3 regions of the Lysinibacillus sp. FSL H8-0500 genome follow, and region 3 is predicted to be linked to each of the others. Evidence: riboswitches for the same ligand, from Rfam matches in the RefSeq annotation. Region 3 holds a riboswitch; each other region holds the start of a gene.
The links. A riboswitch is a leader RNA that binds a small molecule or an ion and turns the genes downstream of it on or off. The one in region 3 is predicted to bind thiamine pyrophosphate.

Region 1 (6,635 bases), 2.4 Mb from region 3:
ATATTACAGCAGGAAACAAACATTAAGGATATGAAGAAAGCGATTGAAGATTTACAAGTAACCTATGAAACTGCTGAAATCAATAAAGCACTTGATGTAGCGCAGGCATTTGTTGGAGATAGACCAACCTCTGTTTATGTTTTTACAGATACACTCGATAAACAGCAATTACCGATGGAAAAAGACTCGGTAAAATGGCTAGTAAGAGGTGCAGCAACGGATTTAACGAATATAGCGATGACGCGTTTTGCTGCAACCACGGATGGGCAGGCTACTATGGCACTTGTACAGCTTCATAATGATACCAATCAAGAACAAGAAGTGACACTGACATTGCAAAATGCAGAAGGGAATGAACTTGTAGCAGACAGTGTTGTGTTACCTCCAAATGAAATGATTACAAAAACCTTTAAAGATTTACCATTCGACAAAACAATGATGGCTCGTATTGATGCCCAGGATGATTATGCCATTGATAATGAACAAACGGTATTGCTGCAAACAACCACTGTAAAGCTTGTGATAGACCAAAGTCTGCATCAATTGATTCAAAAAGGATTTCAAGCAATCCATAGTGATATAAAGATGGTTCCACCCTTACAAATAGCGGATAATAAGGATGCTACCATTATTACAAAGCAAGCAGCATTACTAGAAAAGATGGATAAACCGCTTGTCTTATTTGGCCGCGATGATGCTGAAAAAGTGGCAGCAAGTGGCACAGTCAGTACAACAAATGATGCTTTATTTGCTTTTAGTGACTTAAAGGATATCTATGTCAGCGCTGTTTATCCAGGCTTTAATGATTACCAAACCATCGCTTCTATTGGGGAACAGCCATTTATACAACGTTCGCCTAAAGGTGATATTGTTATATTGGCTGATATTGCTGATACGGACTGGCCTTTGCATCCATCATTCCCGCTATTTTTATGGAGTGTTGAACAGCAGCTATCTGAGTCAACAGGGTCACTTGGCATTTTTACGCCAAATGAACAGCGGGCAGTAGCCTTAGCACAAGGCGATTGGAGCGTTTATTCGCAACAGGATAAATTTTTATCCTCTGTGACAAATGGTATGTTACTAGCACCACAGCAGCCGGGTGTGTATAAAGTACGTTCAAATAATGAGGAAAAGCAATTGATTGTGCAACTACAAGCGCAGGAGCGCGTAATTGCACCAGGAACAAGCTATACACTCGGTGATATTGCTGATAATGGCAAGGAAGAAGTATCAAAGGCTTCTTTTATCCCTTGGCTGATTCTTATTATAGTAGTATTGCTTGTTTTAGAATGGGAGGTGCAACGACGTCGTGGATTTACGAATTGAGCTACCAGTAGCATTGTTGCTATTACTTCCCTTGTTTATGTATTTTGGCTGGACGTATTGGCGTGAACGTCAACGGCTTAAAAAGAGCCATATGGTTGTGCTTGTTATGCGTATGGTGGCAGTAGGTTGTTTAGTATTTGCGCTTGCAGGCCCCTATCTATTATTACCCATTAAAGAAGAGCAAATTGTTTATTTAGTAGACCGTTCAGCTTCTATGAATGGTACAGAAGACGAGATGGCTCAATTTATCCAGGAAAGCTTACAAGCGAAAAAGGAGCAACAGCTTGCGGGTATCTATTCCTTTTCTTCTACTTTGCAAACTGAGGCTATTTTATCGAATACATTAAAGGAAGTACCAAAACTAACGGAAATAAAAGCAACAGATCAAACAAATATTGAACAAGCATTACAGCTTACCTCGGGAATTGTTGATCCCAAAAAAGCTACACGTTTTGTACTACTAACAGATGGCAATGAAACAAAGGGAGATGCCTTAGAATTTGCCACAAAGTTTAAAGGGTCCAATATTAGTGTGGATGTTGTACCTTTTAGTCAACCTGTTGTCAATGATGTATCATTAAAAAGCTTTGTCTCCCCACAGGTTGCTTATGTAGGAGAGCAGCAACAATTAGTAACAGAAATTCAAGCAACGGCAGCAGGTCAGGGTGAGCTATTATTATATGAAAATGATGAGCTGATTCATCGAGAGGCAGTTGAGCTTGCTGAGGGCTCCAATGTTTTTACCTATAAACATGCAGCAACTAGTGAAGGGCTTGTAAAATATGAAGCCGTTGTGCAGGTGGGACAGGATGCTATTTTTGAAAATAATAAATTAACAAGTGTCACGATGGTAGAAAGTGAACCACATTTACTGATTGTCAATGGCTATGATACAGCTTCACCCATTGCAGCGGCACTTGGCAGTCAATCCATATCCCATGACGTTATAGCAGCCAGTAGTCTGCCAAATGAGCTCTCCAGTTATTTGCAATACAATGCGATTATTTTTGATAATGTGCCTGGTCATTTAGTAGGGGAGGCAAAAATGAATGTCATTGAGCAAGCTGTGAAAAACTTTGGCGTTGGTTTTACAATGGTTGGTGGAGAAAATAGCTTTGGCTTAGGTGGTTATTTTAAAACACCGATTGAAGCATTATTGCCGGTGGAGATGGAAATTAAGGGGAAAGAGCAATTACCTTCATTAGGGTTAGTAATTGTGCTTGACCGCTCTGGTAGTATGAGCGGAGCTAAGCTAGAGCTTGCTAAGGAGGCAGCGGCACGTTCAGTTGAAATGCTACGAGATGAAGATACATTAGGGTTTATTGCCTTTGATGATCGCCCTTGGGAAATTATTGAAACAAAGCCTCTTAGCAGTAAGGAAGAAGCAGTAGATACGATTTTATCTGTCACACCAGGTGGTGGCACAGAAATCTATACATCACTAGGGAAAGCCTATGAGAATTTAGCAGATCTAAAGCTACAACGTAAACATATAATTTTATTAACAGATGGACAATCCCCAGCAGGCAATTACGAGGATTTAATTGCTGACGGAAAGGATAAAGGTATTACATTATCAACAGTAGCGATTGGGCAGGATGCTGATGCAAATTTACTGGAAGCACTGAGTGAGATGGGCAGTGGACGCTTCTATGATGTTGTTGATGAGCAAACGATTCCTTCTATTTTATCTCGCGAAACAGCTATGATTTCTCGTACTTATATCGAGGATAATCCCTTCTATCCAGCGATTTATCAAGCAGCAGGATGGAATTCACTGTTTGCCAATGGTGTTCCACAAATGAATGCCTACATTGGCACAACAGCAAAGCAAGGTGCTACAGTGATCGCGGAAAGTGAGAAGGAAGATCCTGTATTAGCGCAGTGGCAATATGGTCTCGGTAAAACATTTGCCTTTACATCCGATTCAACAGGTAAATGGACAGGTGATTGGGCAAGGTGGCAGGACTGGGGCACATTTTGGCAAACCCTTATTTCACAAATGCTGCCAAGCTATAATGATGTTGCCTATGATGTAAGATTAGACGCAGAGGGTTCATTTATGATTACAGACCCTACAAATGAAGCCGCATTTTTAGATATTGTAGCGGTCAATGAAGCAGGAGAAGAACTAGCAACACAGCTAGAAACCATTTCTGCTTCCCAAGTTCGTGCAACAGTACAAACAGAACCCGGATTGATTTTCTTCCGCATTGCTGATGAGGAGCAGGCTATTTATCAGGCAGGGCTAAGTGTTCCTTATAGTGCTGAATATGAGTTACGCCCAATAAATGAGTCATTAGTAGAGGAATTAGCGAAGCAAACAGGTGGTGCTGTTTTAAAAGAACCCGAGGATGCTTTTCGTGACTTTACACAAAAGGGAGCAGATCGTCAAAACATTACGACATGGCTTATGCTAGCAGGGATGCTGTTATTCTTTATGGATATTACCATTAGACGTTTTGGCTGGAGCTTCCTCACTAAGCCGAAGCACAAAGAGCCTCTTGCTGAACAACAGCCTGTACAGGCAGAGGACACAAATGTTGCACAGCTATTAAAGGGTATGAAAAAGCGATCATAGTAGGAAAGAGAGCAGTGCAAAGAGGTAGGATTTTGCACTGCTTTTTGTTGTTTTATAGGGAGGTGATCAAGCTCCGCTCAAAAGTGGAGAGTAAGTGATCAAAAAGGGTGAAGTTTTGCTCAAAATAAGGGGCAGATGATCAAAAAAGGAAAGCTTCGCTCAAAAGAAGGAGTCAAGTGATCAAAAATCTCCCAGAAATCCATTAAAATCTATTTAACTATTCATACAGTGAGGATTTAAAATGTTTTATAAGCACCGTTTTTTGTAAGCTGCTTGCAACGACAATACCTAAAATAGCTCCAATGGTACTTGACGTTAAAAAGGCTGGCATAAAAAATAACGCAGCTACTGATGTTCCCATTAATAATTGAGCATAAGGCACTGCAATAAGTGAAGCAAGAATACCTGTTCCAATTATTTCACCAACGCCAGCTAACCACATTTTATGGCTATATTTATAGGCAAGCGCAGCACATAATGCACCAATAACACTTCCCGGAATCGCCAACAAAGAGCCTGTACCTGTAAGGATACGAACCATTGCTGTAACAAAGGCAATGATAATGGTTGGGACGGGTCCAAGAATAATGGCACTTATCACATTTATTGCATGTTGAACAGGATAGGCACGTGCAATCCCCGTTGGAATAGATACAAAGGTAGAGCCTGCGATAGCTATTGCTACCAGTAAAGCCATAATTGTTAATTTTCGAATAGACATGAAATGCACTCCTTTAGATGATGTTTACTAGAAAAATAAAAAGGCCGCTTCCTTTAAACAGCAGGAAGCGACCTTGCATATACATATTAACAAGCAAGTTGCATCACTTCCCTCCGCTAGTGTGAACTAGATCAGGTTCAAAGGGTCCGTATATAACCATATACGTCTCAGCCTCGTAAAGACTCCCCTAGTGGTAATAAATAAATTATTGATATTTTTAGTAGAACAACCTTAATATACCGTATTTTGAAAAATAGTCAATACTAATGTGTATCAGGCTGCATAAGATGTGGTGCTTTTTTTATTGTCCAAATCAGAGCAAGGAAAAAACAGGATAATAAAATAATGGCACCCAAAATATAAGGGCTGTTCATATTCCAATCAAATAGAATGCCTGCCAATGCAGGACCAATCATATTGCCAAGGCTCATGTAGGCATTGTTCAAACCAGCAGCAAAGCCTTGCTCATTGTCAGCAAGCTTAGAAATTAGTGTATTAACAGCAGGACGAATTAATGTAGTAGCGGTTGAGAAAATCGTGGCTACAACTAATATAAGCGCAAATCCTGACACAAATAATATTAAATAAATAGAGACAGCTGCGACGAATAAATTGATTAAGACAACCTTCATTTCCCCTAAGCGTTTAAAGAGCGGTGTAATGACAAACATTTGAACGACTACGCCAAATGCACCACCAACCACTAAAATAATGGCAATATCACCAGGTGTATAATTGAATTTCTCTGTGACAAATAACGATAAAGTTGTTTGGAAATTAGCGATGCCAAATGAGAATACCATCATAATAATGAGCATAACGAAATACGGCATATGTACAGAACGGGCCATTTGCCTTGCAAGGTTGTCTTGCTTTTGTTTGTTTTGTACTACGCTTGGCTTTGTGGATGGTAGTAAGAACAATGATAATAGCGCAGCCAAAATAGCCGCAGCGCCAGCAGTATAGAAGGGGAAATGCAAGCTTACTTTTGATAAGAAGCCACCGATTCCAGGACCAATCATAAAGCCAAGAGACATAGCAGCTCCTAACATCCCCATTCCTTTTCCGCGTTCTTCATAGGTTGTCACGTCTGCAACAAAAGCCATAATAGGAGGTGCTACAAACGCAGAGCCAAGACCACCTAGAAAGCGGGCAACAAAGAGCATCCATATATCTGTAGAAAATCCAAAACCAATTTGTGCAAGCCCTGAAAGGATAAGACCAAAAATAATTAAATTTTTTCGACCGTATTGATCCGAAAGATTCCCAGCAATTGGAGAAAATACAAATTGAGCTAAGGCGAATGTTGCAATCAACATGCCAAGAATTTGCCCTGCTGCGCCAAATATTCTTAAATACTCCGGCATAACAGGAATAATAATACCAATACTACCCATTGTGATAAACATATTAAACATTAAAATATATAAAGCCGCCTTATTAGACTTTTGCTGGGTCATTAACTAACTCTCCTTTTTGTCACCAAATATACTACAGTCTATCATAAGGAGATGTTTAGTGTATCGGTTGAAAGTCTGAAATAGTATCATTTCGATAAAATAGAAGGTCTGTCGAGAGCGCAAAATTTTCTCGGCAGACCTTTTGCATTTGTTAACGAATACTCATTTTAAATTCTAAAAATAATTCATTATATTTCCCTAAATAATCTGGTCCTAAATTTTTATAGACCTCTAATGTCTCACGTTGCTCCTCAGTAGGGTAGTGGCGTTCGTCTGTGACAACCTCTTCATCCATTAAGCCCATCGCAGCAATATTTGGTGTGGAGTAGCCAACATAATCAGCATTTCGAGCACCTGCCTCAGCACTTAACATAAAGTTAATAAAGGCATGTGCACCATTAATATTTTTCGATGTTTTTGGAATGACCATATTGTCAAACCATAGATTGGAGCCTTCCTCAGGCACTGCGAAGTCTAGCTCTTCATTTTCAAACATCATATCAGCGGCCTGACCAGACCAAGTAAGTGCCACTGTTGCTTCATT
Region 2 (6,635 bases), 1.7 Mb from region 3:
TAAGCAACGTCTGACTGCTCTTTATCGCGATGTACAACAGCTTGCTATTGCGATTTTAGCCATGACAACAGAGCCTTTATTTAAAAATGCACTAAAGGCAATTGAATTACAAGTAGCGCATCTTTTTGTAAAGCCGATTGATTTAGAGGTATTAAAGCAACAGCTGACAGCTATTTCACTTCGCACACCACAGTTTATGGAATATGCGCAGGAAGCTACAAATGAAACCTTTTACTATCAATTATTTTTAGATCATAAATCCAGCTCTATTGAAACAGAGATTATCTTCACAATGATTGAGCCTGAGCATATTGAAGCCTTTCATAAGCTCTATAGCTGGCTTCAACAAACACCTATTCATTTTCATATGAGAAGCTATCCGTTATCAGATAAAATAGTATGCCTTTTCCAAACAGCTGATCTTAAAATGGTAGAGAAGGATGTACGAACATTGATGAAGGAATGGCATGTCATTAGTAATAGCTCTTTAAATATAGGTATTTATGATGGTGCACCAGCAACAATCAAAAATATGTATACATTAACAAAGCGTGCACTTCATCAAAGCTTTTATGAAGGCTTTGGGCAAATTTTTTATGCTAGCAAACAATTTGAAGCACAGCCTTTCGATCCCTTATTAACACCTGAGGAGCAGCAATTATTAATAAGTAGCTTAGAGGATGGTAATTTGGAGGCTGTAAAGGCATTTTTGTATCGTCTGGCGAATGAGGGCATTTATTATGAGCAAGATGATTTACGCATTCATCTCACAAGTGTTTTAGCACAAATTCGACGTTTTATGTTGAAATATAAATTACATGAAAAAGCAGCGGTAGAGCAAAGTTATCGTCAACTATTTCACTTAATCATTGAACATCCTATACTATATACCATTCTCAATGGCATCATTTCCTTTACACAAAGATTAATTGAATTAGCTGGTGAGGCCCGCATGGAAAAAAGAGCTGATTATGTGGAACTTGCTGTAGAAATCATTGATCAGCAATTTAAGGATAGTGCTCTTTCTCTACCATATGTTGCACAGAAGCTTGGCATTAGCCCTAATTATTTAAGTACCATTTTTTCAAGGAAGCAAGGTCTACCATTTAAACGTTATTTACAGCAGACAAGAATCCATCATGCTACAAAAATGCTTGTAGAAACAGATTTTGCAATTAGTGAAGTCGCTCAATTAAATGGCTTTGATGACCCTAATTATTTTATTAAAATATTTAAACAGCAAGTTGGTATAACGCCTAATCGCTATCGAAAAGCAATCTACTAGCGCTATTAGTAATTTTCAATTAGTTTGTTTTATTTTCAATAGCGTTTTTTATAATACTAGTTATTATTTATAAGCTTCTTTCATTCTTTCTATAAAAATTTTTATAATGTCATTCAAAATTACTGATAATAAGGTAGAAACTATGTATAAAGTTTCTCCTTTCAACATATTATTATAGTTTACCTTTAAATATATAAATTCTTTAACGATAATTATTATAATGTACTAGCAATTCTAGTTTATATTTGTTATAGTTATAGACGAAGCGTTTGATTCACATTTTTTTCAGGAGGTAAACTAATATGACAAATGCAAATGATCGTAGCCGTCGTTTTACAACAGCAGGTGGTGCTCCAGTAGTAAGTAACCATGACTCTATGTCAGCAGGTCCACGTGGCCCTCTTTTACTTCAAGATGTATGGTTGGTTGAAAAGCTCGCAAACTTCAACCGTGAAGTAATTCCTGAGCGTCGCATGCACGCAAAAGGTTCTGGTGCTTTTGGTACATTTACTGTAACGCATGATATTACAAAGTATACGAAGGCAAAAATATTCTCAGAGATTGGTAAGAAAACAGAAATGTTCGCTCGCTTCTCTACAGTTGCTGGTGAACGTGGTGCTGCAGATGCTGAGCGTGATATTCGTGGCTTTGCTCTTAAGTTCTATACAGAGGAAGGTAACTGGGATTTAGTAGGAAATAATACACCTGTCTTCTTCTTCCGTGATCCATTACACTTTACAGATTTAAACCACGTGGTAAAGCGTGACCCGCGTACAAATATGAAAAACGCTAATTCCAACTGGGATTTCTGGACTTCATTACCAGAAGCTCTTCACCAAGTCACAATCGTTATGTCTGATCGTGGTATTCCAACTGGCTACCGCAATATGCATGGATTTGGCTCTCATACGTATAGCTTTATCAATGCTGATAACGAACGTGTATGGGTAAAATTCCACTTCCGTACAGAGCAAGGCATTAAAAACCTAACAGGTGCTGAGGCTAATGAAGTTATTGGCCAAGATCGTGAATCTTCACAACGTGATCTCTATGATGCTATCGAAAAAGGCGATTTCCCAAAATGGAAAGCGTACATTCAGGTAATGACAGAGGAACAGGCTCGTGAATTACCTTATAATCCATTTGATTTAACAAAGGTTTGGTATAAAAAAGACTTCCCATTAATTCCTGTAGGAGAATTCGAGTTAAATAAAAACCCGGACAACTACTTTGCAGAGGTTGAGCAAGCTGCATTTGCACCATCTAATATTGTTCCTGGTATTAGCTTCTCACCAGATAAAATGCTACAAGGCCGTATCTTTGCATACGCTGATGCACAACGCTACCGCCTTGGTGTAAATCACTATATGCTACCTGTTAACGCACCAAAATGCCCATTCCGTACATTCCATCGTGATGGTGCTATGCGCTTTGACGGCAACCTTGGTTCAACTTTAGGTTATGAGCCAAATAGCTATGGTGAATGGGAGCATAATTTAGACTATAAAGAGCCTGAATTACGCATTGATGGTCATGCAGGTATTCATGACTTCCGTGAAGACGATAACAATTACTTTGAGCAACCAGGTAAGCTATTCCGTCTAATGACTGCGGAAGAGCAACAACGCCTGTTTGAAAATACAGCAAATGATATGGCTTCTGTTGAAGAATTCATCAAACGCCGCCACATCCTTCACTGCTATCTAGCTGACCCAGCATATGGTGAAGGTGTCGCAAAAGCGATGGGTCTTTCATTAGAAGGTATGGATCTTACAAACCCATATGTAAAACAACCGACAAACGTTTAAGATTCCACTTATTATTGATATCCAAATCCAACTTTTACTCCATGTGAATACTATATTCACATGGAGCTTTTTTGTATGAAAAGGACTTGTGTCAAACGAAATCAACACAAGTACTCTTCCCTTATTGATAAATCTGACTACCTGCTTTTTTAAATTCCTCGGCCTTTTCCTTCATACCTTGATGGATCGCCTCAGTAGTATTCAAATCCTTATCCTTAGCATAATTACGAATATCCTGCGAAATTCGCATACTACAGAATTTAGGGCCACACATCGAACAAAAATGTGCTGTCTTTGCCCCCTCTGCTGGCAAGGTTTCATCGTGATATTCCACTGCACGCTCAGGGTCTAATGATAGATTAAATTGATCGCGCCAACGGAATTCAAAACGTGCTTTAGACAGTGCATCGTCTCGTTGTTGCGCACCAGGATGTCCTTTTGCTAAATCAGCCGCATGTGCAGCAATTTTATAAGTGATAACGCCCACGCGAACATCCTCTCGATTCGGTAAGCCAAGATGCTCTTTCGGTGTCACATAACAAAGCATCGCTGTACCAAACCACCCAATCATCGCTGCGCCAATGGCTGAGGTAATATGGTCATAACCCGGAGCTATATCTGTTGTTAGGGGGCCTAATGTATAGAAGGGCGCTTCCTTGCAGACCTCTAATTGCTTGTCCATATTTTCTTTAATCAGATGCATCGGTACATGACCCGGCCCTTCAACCATCACCTGAACATCATGTTTCCAAGCAATTTTTGTTAGTTCGCCTAGCGTTTCAAGCTCTGCAAATTGTGCCTCATCATTGGCATCTGCAATTGAGCCTGGGCGTAAACCATCACCTAAGGAAAAAGCAACATCATAAGCTTTCATAATTTCACAGATTTCCTCAAAGTGCGTATAAAGGAAATTCTCTTGATGATGATATAAACACCACTGAGCCATTATAGAGCCTCCACGAGATACAATGCCCGTTACACGATTTGCTGTAAGCGGTACATAGCGTAAAAGAACACCTGCATGAATGGTGAAATAATCCACACCCTGCTCGGCTTGTTCAATGAGAGTATCACGATAAACCTCCCACGTTAAATCCTCAGCTACGCCATTTACTTTTTCTAAAGCCTGATAAATTGGCACTGTTCCCACCGGCACCGCAGCATTTCGAATAATCCATTCTCTTGTTGTATGAATATGTTTACCAGTCGATAGATCCATAATGTTATCTGCACCCCAGCGCGTTGCCCAAGTCATTTTCTCCACTTCTTCTGCAATGGACGAAGATACCGCAGAATTCCCAATGTTTGCATTGATTTTTACATGGAAATTACGACCGATAATCATTGGCTCCGCCTCAGGATGATTAATATTAGAAGGCATTATAGCTCGCCCTGCTGCAATTTCAGACCGAACAAATTCAGGTTCCATATTTTCTCGGATAGCTACAAACTCCATTTCAGGTGTAATAATGCCATTTTTTGCATAATGAAGCTGTGTTACATTTTTACCTTTTTTAGCACGTAAAGGCTTTCTCGCCAATTCGGGAAAAACATTTTCTTGAATACGCGGGTCATCAGCACGACGAAAGCCATTATCCTCCGGTTTAATCGTACGTCCCTCATATTCTTCAACATCCTCCCGTTCTTCTATCCATGTACGTCGTAAGGCAGGCAACCCTTTTGTAATATCTACCTGATAAGCTGGGTCTGTATAGGGCCCACTTGTATCATATACTCGCACAGGAGCATTTTCCTCATCCCCAAAGCTACCAGTTGTTGGGCTTAATGCAATTTCACGCATAGGTACTAAAATATCTGGACGTGATCCTTCCACATATACCTTTTTGCTCCCTTCAAAGCTGGACATAATCATCATGTTCTTTTCACTAATTGCTGACATAAGCTACTTCTCTCCCTCAAATATATTTGGATACAAGGACCGAATCTAGCTCACCCCAACAAAATAAATAAAAGCCGAATCCAAAATAATCATTTGGATCCGGCCGTCAATGTAAAGGTCTATTGATTGCATACATTATACGATGCAATAGCTTCTTAACTTTCCCACGCTGGTATGAGCCAGATCAGGTCCAAAGGGTCAAGAAACTTCGTAGTGTTTCCCTCTCAGCCTGACTCATCAGACTCCCCTAGTTAATACTATTTAGTTTGATGCTAGTGTAGCAGATATTACTAAGAGATGGAAGCTTATTTTTTCCTTCTACTACGCAAATAATATTTCTGCTAGATAAATAATAACTGTTACCGTTATACAACTAACAATCGTTGAAAATAATACAGTTTGTGCAGCGATTGCTGATTCCACATCGTATTCTAATGCTAGACTAGAGCTATTGCGGGATGTTGGAAAAGCACTGGCGATCAGCAATGATTGTGCAACAACTCCGTCCAAGCCCAATAGAAAAATAACCGCCAATGCTATAGTCGGCCCAATAATTAAACGCGTAAAACAACTAATAAAAACCGTTTTATTAAACATTGATTTTATTTCAAGCTGTGATAGCTGTGCACCCAAAGTAATTAATGCCACCGCAATAAAACCATCTGCTACATGGTCTATCGGAATTCTAATAAACTGTGGAATACCAATATTCCAATAGTTCATAGCGACTCCAATAATAAGTGCGTGAATAATCGGCATTTTAAAAAAGTCTTTGATAATTGAGAGACCTGATTTTGTAGAGGAAATTAAATTATATAAACCATATGTATAAGTTGTCATATTTTGAAATATAACAAGAATGACTTGAATGGCTACACCAATGGGCTGCATGGCAAAAATCATCTGAGCAACAGGAATACCATAATTCCCTGAATTAATGAGTACAACGCTATTTTTAAAGACAGCTGCCTCCGTTTTAGCTAATCCAAGCCCTTTCGCTAAAAGGTGACTAAGCAGCATTTGACTCCCCATGAACAGCACAATAAATAGCGCAACCTCTCCAAGCACAGATAATTCTACACTTGTTTCATATAAATTAATAAAAACAGCTGCTGGCATAAAACAATAGGTAATAAGCTGCGATAATGCTTTTAAGTTAAAACGAAATTTCTTTTGCAAGATCGCCCCTAGTACAAGTAACACTAAGATAGGCGCTACAATTTGAAAGAAAATCATGCCGAGATAAGCCACATAAATGCCCTCCTTTCCATCCCTAATAGTAGTGCTGATTATTCATGAGGTCAATCAAAGCGTAATAATAGCTCGGTTATCCTTTCGTTATAGTGTGCTATCCATTCCTTTACATAGCTATCCTTTTGCGAAGGCTCTTTCTGTTATACTTGTTCCTTTTCCCTTAGCTATCCGCCTCTTTTCGTCTTCTATCCGTCATCACAGATCAGATAAAAGAAAGGCTACCTTCCGATTAGGCAGCCTTCCCCATTTTTTATGCAAGTTTAAATCGATTCACGACCTCTTGTAGCTCCTTAGAAATATGATTCATATTGTCAATAGACGTTGCTACCTTTTGGAGCTCTGCTTGTTGATCCATTGCAGAGGCACTTACTTGTTCAGCAGAAGCAGC
Region 3 (6,635 bases):
TTCGACACGGCGAATTTTCCCTGAAGAGGTTTTTGGTAGCTCTTCTACAAACTCAATGGCACGAGGATATTTATAGGGTGCTGTTAATGTTTTTACATGCTGCTGAAGTGTTTGCATAAGCTGCTGATCACCGATTTCACCCTGATGAAGAACAATAAATGCCTTGACAATATTTCCTCGAACCTTGTCAGGGCTTGCTATAACAGCCGCTTCTTTGACAGTTGGATGCTTCATTAAGGCATCCTCCACTTCAAATGGGCCAATTGTATAGCCTGAAGAAATAATGACATCATCACCTCGCCCCTCAAACCAAAAGTAGCCATCCTTATCTTTATAGGCACGATCTCCTGTAATATACCAATCACCACGGAATTGTAAATGTGTACGTTCAGGGTCTTTTAAATATTTTTTAAAGAGTGCAGGTGTTGCTCGGTGGACGGCTATATCTCCCACTTCTCCGACAGCAACTGGCTGACCTTCGTCATTAATAATGTCTACTGTATTGCCAGGTGTTGGTTTTCCCATCGAACCAGCTCTTGTTTCCATTCCCACCATTGTACCAACAAGTAATGTATTTTCAGTTTGACCATAGCCATCTCGTATTTGTACATGACAAACATCTGAAAATACTTTAATCACCTCACTATTTAAAGGCTCACCTGCTGACACAGCCTGACGAACGGCACTTAAATTATATCGCTGTAAATGATCAAGTGCTGCCATAAAACGATATTCCGTTGGTGTGCAACATAGAACATTAATATTGAACTTTTCAAGCAATGTTAGGTAAGTAGCTGCATCAAATTTCCCCTTATAGACAAATGCTGTTGCACCACTTCCTAATGTAGCAAGGAACGGACTCCATATCCATTTTTGCCAGCCAGGTGCTGCTGTAGCCCAAACAATATCATTCTCTTGGACACCTAACCAATAGGGAGCTGATGTACGTAAATGTGCATAGCCCCAGCTATGACTATGGACTGCGGCTTTAGGATTACCTGTTGTACCACTTGTATAGGCTAAAAAAGCAATATCTGTGCTTTTGGTTGGAGTAGGATTTATGTAAGTTGTTGATTGATATTGCATATTTTCTAGTAATGGTTGCCATGGTTCATGTGCATTACCAATTACAAATTGCTGTATACCCTGTAAATTTTCCACCTTATCAAATTGTTCAATATAAGGCTCATAGGCAATAATAGCTTGTACATTTGCATGTTGAATGCGATAGTCAATATCTTTGGTTCTTAACATTTCTGAGCTTGGAATAATCGTTAAACCCGCTTTTAAAGCAGCAATATAAACAATATAGGCTTCGACAGAGCGTGGTACCATCACTAGTATCACATCACCTTTTGTTAAGCCTTGTTTTGTAAAAACATGTGCTGCCTGATTGGCCCTTTCAAGTAAATGCGTGTATGTAATCCATTGAACCTCTTGATGTTCATCACAAATAATTAATGCATTTTTAGTTGTATCCTGTGCATATTTTTCAATTTCCTCTGTAATATTATACCATTCTGGTGCAATCAAATCTTGTCTTTTCACGGCAAATGCCCCCTTTTGTTATGACACATTATAAATCTCCTATTTTGTGTTTTTCAATGCTTTGCGTTCAATTTACCAAAAGTCATGACAACTATCATATTTAGTTATATGGTATCGGTCATATTCATATGAATTCTCTCTTGAACAAGCTAAAAAAGTATGGTACATTTTGGTCAACTGAAAACAAGATTGCAGGGGGACTCATTATGAGTTGAGAAGGTAAAACCTGACCCTTTGAACCTGTTAGTTAATACTGGCGTAGGGAGCAATATCCATCTATTTTTATTGATGAAGGGCTCTTTTGCGTGTATTTTTACACAAAAAGGGCCTTTTTGCATGCTTACGTTCGTCCAATAAGGAGGACCTATAATGATTATTCAAAAAATTCGGCAAAAAAATCCATTAATTCATTGCATTACAAATTATGTCGTCGCAAACTTCCAAGCAAATGGACTATTAGCAATTGGTGCTTCACCTGTTATGGCTGATGGCAACGATGAGGTGGAGGAAATGGTAAAAATTTCCTCAAGCTTATTAATTAATATCGGCACACTGAATGATACCATGAAAAAATCTATGTTACTGGCTGGAAAAAGGGCAAATGCGCTTGGTATCCCTGTTATGTTAGATCCAGTAGGCGCTGGTGCAACAAACTACCGTAAACAAGCTGTACAATACCTACTCGAAGAAATTCAATTTGCAGCTATTCGTTGCAATATTGGAGAACTTGCGGCAATTGCTCATGTAGAATGGCAGCAAAAGGGTGTAGATAGTGGAACAGGCTCTATTTCTGTAGAGGATGAAGCAAAAAAAGTGGCCAAGCTGTATCAATGTATCGTCATTGTTACAGGTGAAAAGGACTTTATCACAGATGGCAATCAGCAGCAATGGATTGCAGGTGGAAATGCCCAAATGACAGAGGTCACTGGAACAGGCTGCCTTTTAAGTGCTATTTGTTGTGCTGCTTATGTAGCTGATCAGCAGCCCTATCATCAGTTAGCTGAGATACTAAAGCTTTATAAACAAATTGCCGAGCAAGCTGCTGCTTCTACACAATATATAGGTGATTTTCAAATTGCTGTGTTAAATGAACTAGGTCGTCTATCCAAGGGCGGTGAGCAATAATGCACATTGTGACAACAATCGCTGGTTCTGATAGTGGTGGCGGTGCTGGCATACAGGCTGATTTAAAAACCTTTCAGGAATTAAAAGTGTTTGGAACAACCGTTATTACAGCTTTAACTGCTCAAAATACACGAGGTGTTTCAGGTGTTCTGCCAATTGAGGCAGCTTTTGTAAAACAACAACTACAGGCATTGCTTGATGATTTTTCAATAAGTGCTGTCAAAACAGGCATGTTATTTTCCTCAGCTATTATTCATACAATTGCGCAAGTAATAGCTGATACAAACATACCACTTATTGTTGATCCTGTGATGATTGCCAAAGGTGGCGAAAGTTTATTACAGCAAGAAGCCATTGATGCTATTATCCATTATTTACTGCCAATCGCAACTATTGTCACGCCAAATATTCCGGAAGCTGAAACATTGACAGGCAAAAAAATCAACACAATCGCTGATATAAAAAAAGCTGCTGACCATCTATTAGCAACAGGTGTACACTGTGCGATTATCAAAGGCGGGCATTTAGCAGATACAACAAATGCCATTGACTATGTATTTTTCCAAGATGGGCAAGCTTTTTCAATGCAAACACCTCGTATTGCGACAAAAAATACACATGGCACTGGCTGTACATTTTCCGCAGCATTAACAGCTTTTGTAGGGCGTGGTCTTTCGATCAAAGAAGCGATAATTGAAGCTAAAAAATTTATTCAATTGGCAATCACACATGATTTAGCACTAGGTCACGGACATGGACCAACAAATCATTTTGCTTATCAGAACGACAAAAAATCATGTGAGGTGACTATTTATGAATCGTAAAGATTTACAGCTCTATTTTATAATGGGAACAGGTAATTGTGTTCATGAGGAGCCAATCACTGTTCTGGAAAAGGCTTTACAGCATGGCATTACCATGTTTCAACTACGTGAGAAAGGTCCCAACGCATTAACAGGGCAGGCATATGAAGACTTTGCACGGCATTGTCAAAAGCTGTGTCAACAATATCATGTACCATTTATTATCAACGATGATGTAGAGCTTGCGATAAAGCTTGGGGCGGACGGAATCCATATTGGTCAAGAGGATTTTCCTGTATGTAAAATTCGGGAAAAAATTGGGCAGATGATTCTTGGTGTATCCGTTCATTCTGAAGCCGAATTACAAACTGCCAAACAATATGGGGTAGATTATGTAGGAATTGGCCCAATTTTTGCTACGACATCAAAAAGCGATGCCAATCCACCAAGTGGTACAACATTTTTACAAAGTGTACGTAGTAAAAGCCCTGAACTTCCTATAGTTGCTATCGGGGGCATCAATTGCTTCAATGCACCATCAGTTCTCCAAGCGGGGGCGGATGGTATTGCTGTTATTTCTGCTCTTTGTGGTAGTAAGGATATTCCCCATACAGTAGCTATGTTTAAGTCATTGTTTGGAGAGAATAAAAAAAGCTATATATAAACAAACTAAAACCAGTGCCTGTTACGGACACTGGTTTTACGTTTAATAATTGCTTATTTTCGCAATTATTGGTTGTTGTTTGGCATACCTTTTAATTGAGATTCTGCCATTTGTACAAGACGTTTAGTGATTTCACCGCCAACGGAACCGTTAGCACGAGCTGAAGCTTCAGCTCCTAATTGAACACCAAATTCTTGTGCAATTTCGTATTTCATTTGATCAAGTGCTTGTTGTACACCAGGTACTGCAAGCTGGTTTGAATTACGGTTGTTGTTTGAAGTCATGTCTCTCACCTCCTTGTGAATATAGAATGTGCGATATTAGATTTTTAATACGAAAATTTTAGAGGTAAATTGTACCTCTAATGGAATATCAACAGCCATACAAAAAAGCCGTCTCAAAATGGGCTTTGAGACGGCTTTTAAAACCTTATAACAGATCTGCAAATTTATCTTGTTGTTCTTCTTTCTTAGGGAAAATATAGACCTCACGATTTTTAACGGCACGTGCAATCAGTTCATCAAAATCGGAGAAGCTTTCATAATGCTCTACCTTTTCAAGCTTTGGCTTTGTTTTTGGACTAGCAGGTGTAAAGATAGTACAGCAATCTTCAAATGGCTGAATAGATGTTTCATATGTGCCGATTTTTTCTGCAATATCAATAATTTCTAATTTGTCTGTTGAAATTAATGGACGTAAAATCGGTGTATTAGTTACAGCATTAATAGCAGTCAAGCTTTCAAGCGTTTGACTTGCTACTTGTCCGAGACTTTCACCTGTGACAATGGCAAGAGCGTCAATTTCCTTACGTACTTGATCAGCTACTTTTAGCATCATACGACGCGTTGTTGTCATTGATACATTTGAAGGCACTTTTTCTTTTATTAAAACTTGTATTTCTGTAAACGGAATAACATGTAAACGAATACTTGCACCAAATTTCGTTAATTCATTAGCAAGCACCTTTACTTTTTCTAATGAATTTTGGCTTGTGTATGGTGGACTAAAGAAGTGTATCGCTTCTAAACGCACACCTCGCTTCATCATTAAATAACCCGCAACAGGGCTATCGATACCACCTGACAACATTAATAATGATTTTCCATTAGACCCTACAGGCATTCCACCTGCGCCAGCAATGACTTGGGCCATCATATATGTGGCATCATGACGCACTTCTACACGTAGTTCAATATCAGGCTGCTTCACTTTGACAGATAAATTTTGAAATTGTGGTAAAACATAGCCACCGATCTCACGCTGAATGGCATGTGACTCTAAGGGAAATGTTTTATCTGTACGTTTAACTTCTACTTTAAATGTATGTTGGGCTTCTTTAAATGTATCCATAATTGTTACAGCAAGCTGCTTCATGCTTTCTATATCTTTTTCACATGCAGCGACAGGGCTAAAGGATTGAATACCAAAAATTTTAGGCAATCCTGTTATAAGCGTCTGCATTTGTGTTTCATTTTCAATTGCAATAAACATGCGGTCTCGCTCTGTACGAATATGCAGATGTCCTAAATCTGCAAAGGCATGACGAATATTTTCACGCAAGCGGCGGATAAAATCCATTTTATTACGACCCTTTGTTGAAAGCTCGCCATATCGAATTAAAATCTCTTTCCAAATCATTTGTTTATTTCTCCTTTAAGCTCTATCATTACTTTTGCTAATGCTTGTTTAAACTTTTTAATATCTTCGTTTGTGTTATGTGCACCAAAGCTGATACGAATAACACCTTTTTTATAATGCTCCTCAAGATGTAAAGCTTCCACAACATGGCTTGTCTTTGTTTGTTTGGATGAACAAGCACTTGATGTAGAAACAATAATACCTTGCTTTTGCATAGCATTAATAATAATTTCTCCTGTTAGATCACGTACACTAAACGATAAAATATGGGCTGCTCCTTGCGGGTTCGATAAAATATGCACAGCCTCTCCATAGCTCTGTAGCTGCGTACAAATATCTGCCTGCCATTGTCGATATTTTTTCGTACGTTCTTCCATTATTTCAACTGCTAGCCGTGCTGCTTTTGATAAAGCAACAGCCTGTGGGACAGCTACGGTTCCACTTCGCAATCCAAATTCCTGACCTCCGCCCACCACATAGGGCTGCCATCTCATTGGTTTACGAAATGCTAATACACCTGAACCTTTAAGGCCATGAATTTTATGACCAGAAATGGATAGACAATCTGGACCATCTTCTCCTTTAAAGAACACGGCTAATTTGCCAAAGCTTTGTACCACATCTACATGAAAAATAGCTCGACTCATTTCATGAATTATGCTCCCTGCATCAAAAATAGGTTGGATCGCTCCCATTTCATTATTGACATGCATAATGCTTACCAAAATGGTATCCTTACGTATTTTTGTCCGTAGTTCTTCTAATGAAATCATACCACGGTTATCAATATGAAGATATTCAATCTCAAACCCTTCCTTTTCAAGCTCTTTCATTGCCTCTAAAACAGAAGGATGTTC

Region 1: it holds a riboswitch for thiamine pyrophosphate, as region 3 does, so the genes downstream of both, thiW (energy coupling factor transporter S component ThiW) here and thiM (hydroxyethylthiazole kinase) in region 3, are expected to answer to the same signal.
Region 2: it holds a riboswitch for thiamine pyrophosphate, as region 3 does, so the genes downstream of both, thiC (phosphomethylpyrimidine synthase ThiC) here and thiM (hydroxyethylthiazole kinase) in region 3, are expected to answer to the same signal.

Annotation. Positions count from the first base shown of each region.
Region 1 is NZ_CP150292.1:1,023,281-1,029,915, forward strand. Features, by position in the region: gene MHB44_RS04670 (BatA and WFA domain-containing protein) at 1-1,329, shown strand, start outside; gene MHB44_RS04675 (VWA domain-containing protein) at 1,313-3,910, shown strand; gene thiW (energy coupling factor transporter S component ThiW) at 4,128-4,631, opposite strand; TPP riboswitch at 4,723-4,830, opposite strand; gene MHB44_RS04685 (MFS transporter) at 4,895-6,091, opposite strand; gene MHB44_RS04690 (ABC transporter substrate-binding protein) at 6,243-6,635, opposite strand, start outside.
Region 2 is NZ_CP150292.1:321,973-328,607, reverse strand. Features, by position in the region: gene MHB44_RS01455 (helix-turn-helix domain-containing protein) at 1-1,285, shown strand, start outside; gene MHB44_RS01450 (catalase) at 1,588-3,093, shown strand; gene thiC (phosphomethylpyrimidine synthase ThiC) at 3,215-4,993, opposite strand; TPP riboswitch at 5,138-5,252, opposite strand; gene MHB44_RS01440 (AEC family transporter) at 5,315-6,244, opposite strand; gene MHB44_RS01435 (methyl-accepting chemotaxis protein) at 6,498-6,635, opposite strand, start outside.
Region 3 is NZ_CP150292.1:3,477,497-3,484,131, forward strand. Features, by position in the region: gene MHB44_RS16500 (acyl--CoA ligase) at 1-1,548, opposite strand, end outside; TPP riboswitch at 1,732-1,830, shown strand; gene thiM (hydroxyethylthiazole kinase) at 1,918-2,673, shown strand; gene thiD (bifunctional hydroxymethylpyrimidine kinase/phosphomethylpyrimidine kinase) at 2,673-3,497, shown strand; gene thiE (thiamine phosphate synthase) at 3,487-4,140, shown strand; gene MHB44_RS16520 (alpha/beta-type small acid-soluble spore protein) at 4,206-4,424, opposite strand; gene thiI (tRNA uracil 4-sulfurtransferase ThiI) at 4,570-5,778, opposite strand; gene MHB44_RS16530 (cysteine desulfurase family protein) at 5,775-6,635, opposite strand, start outside.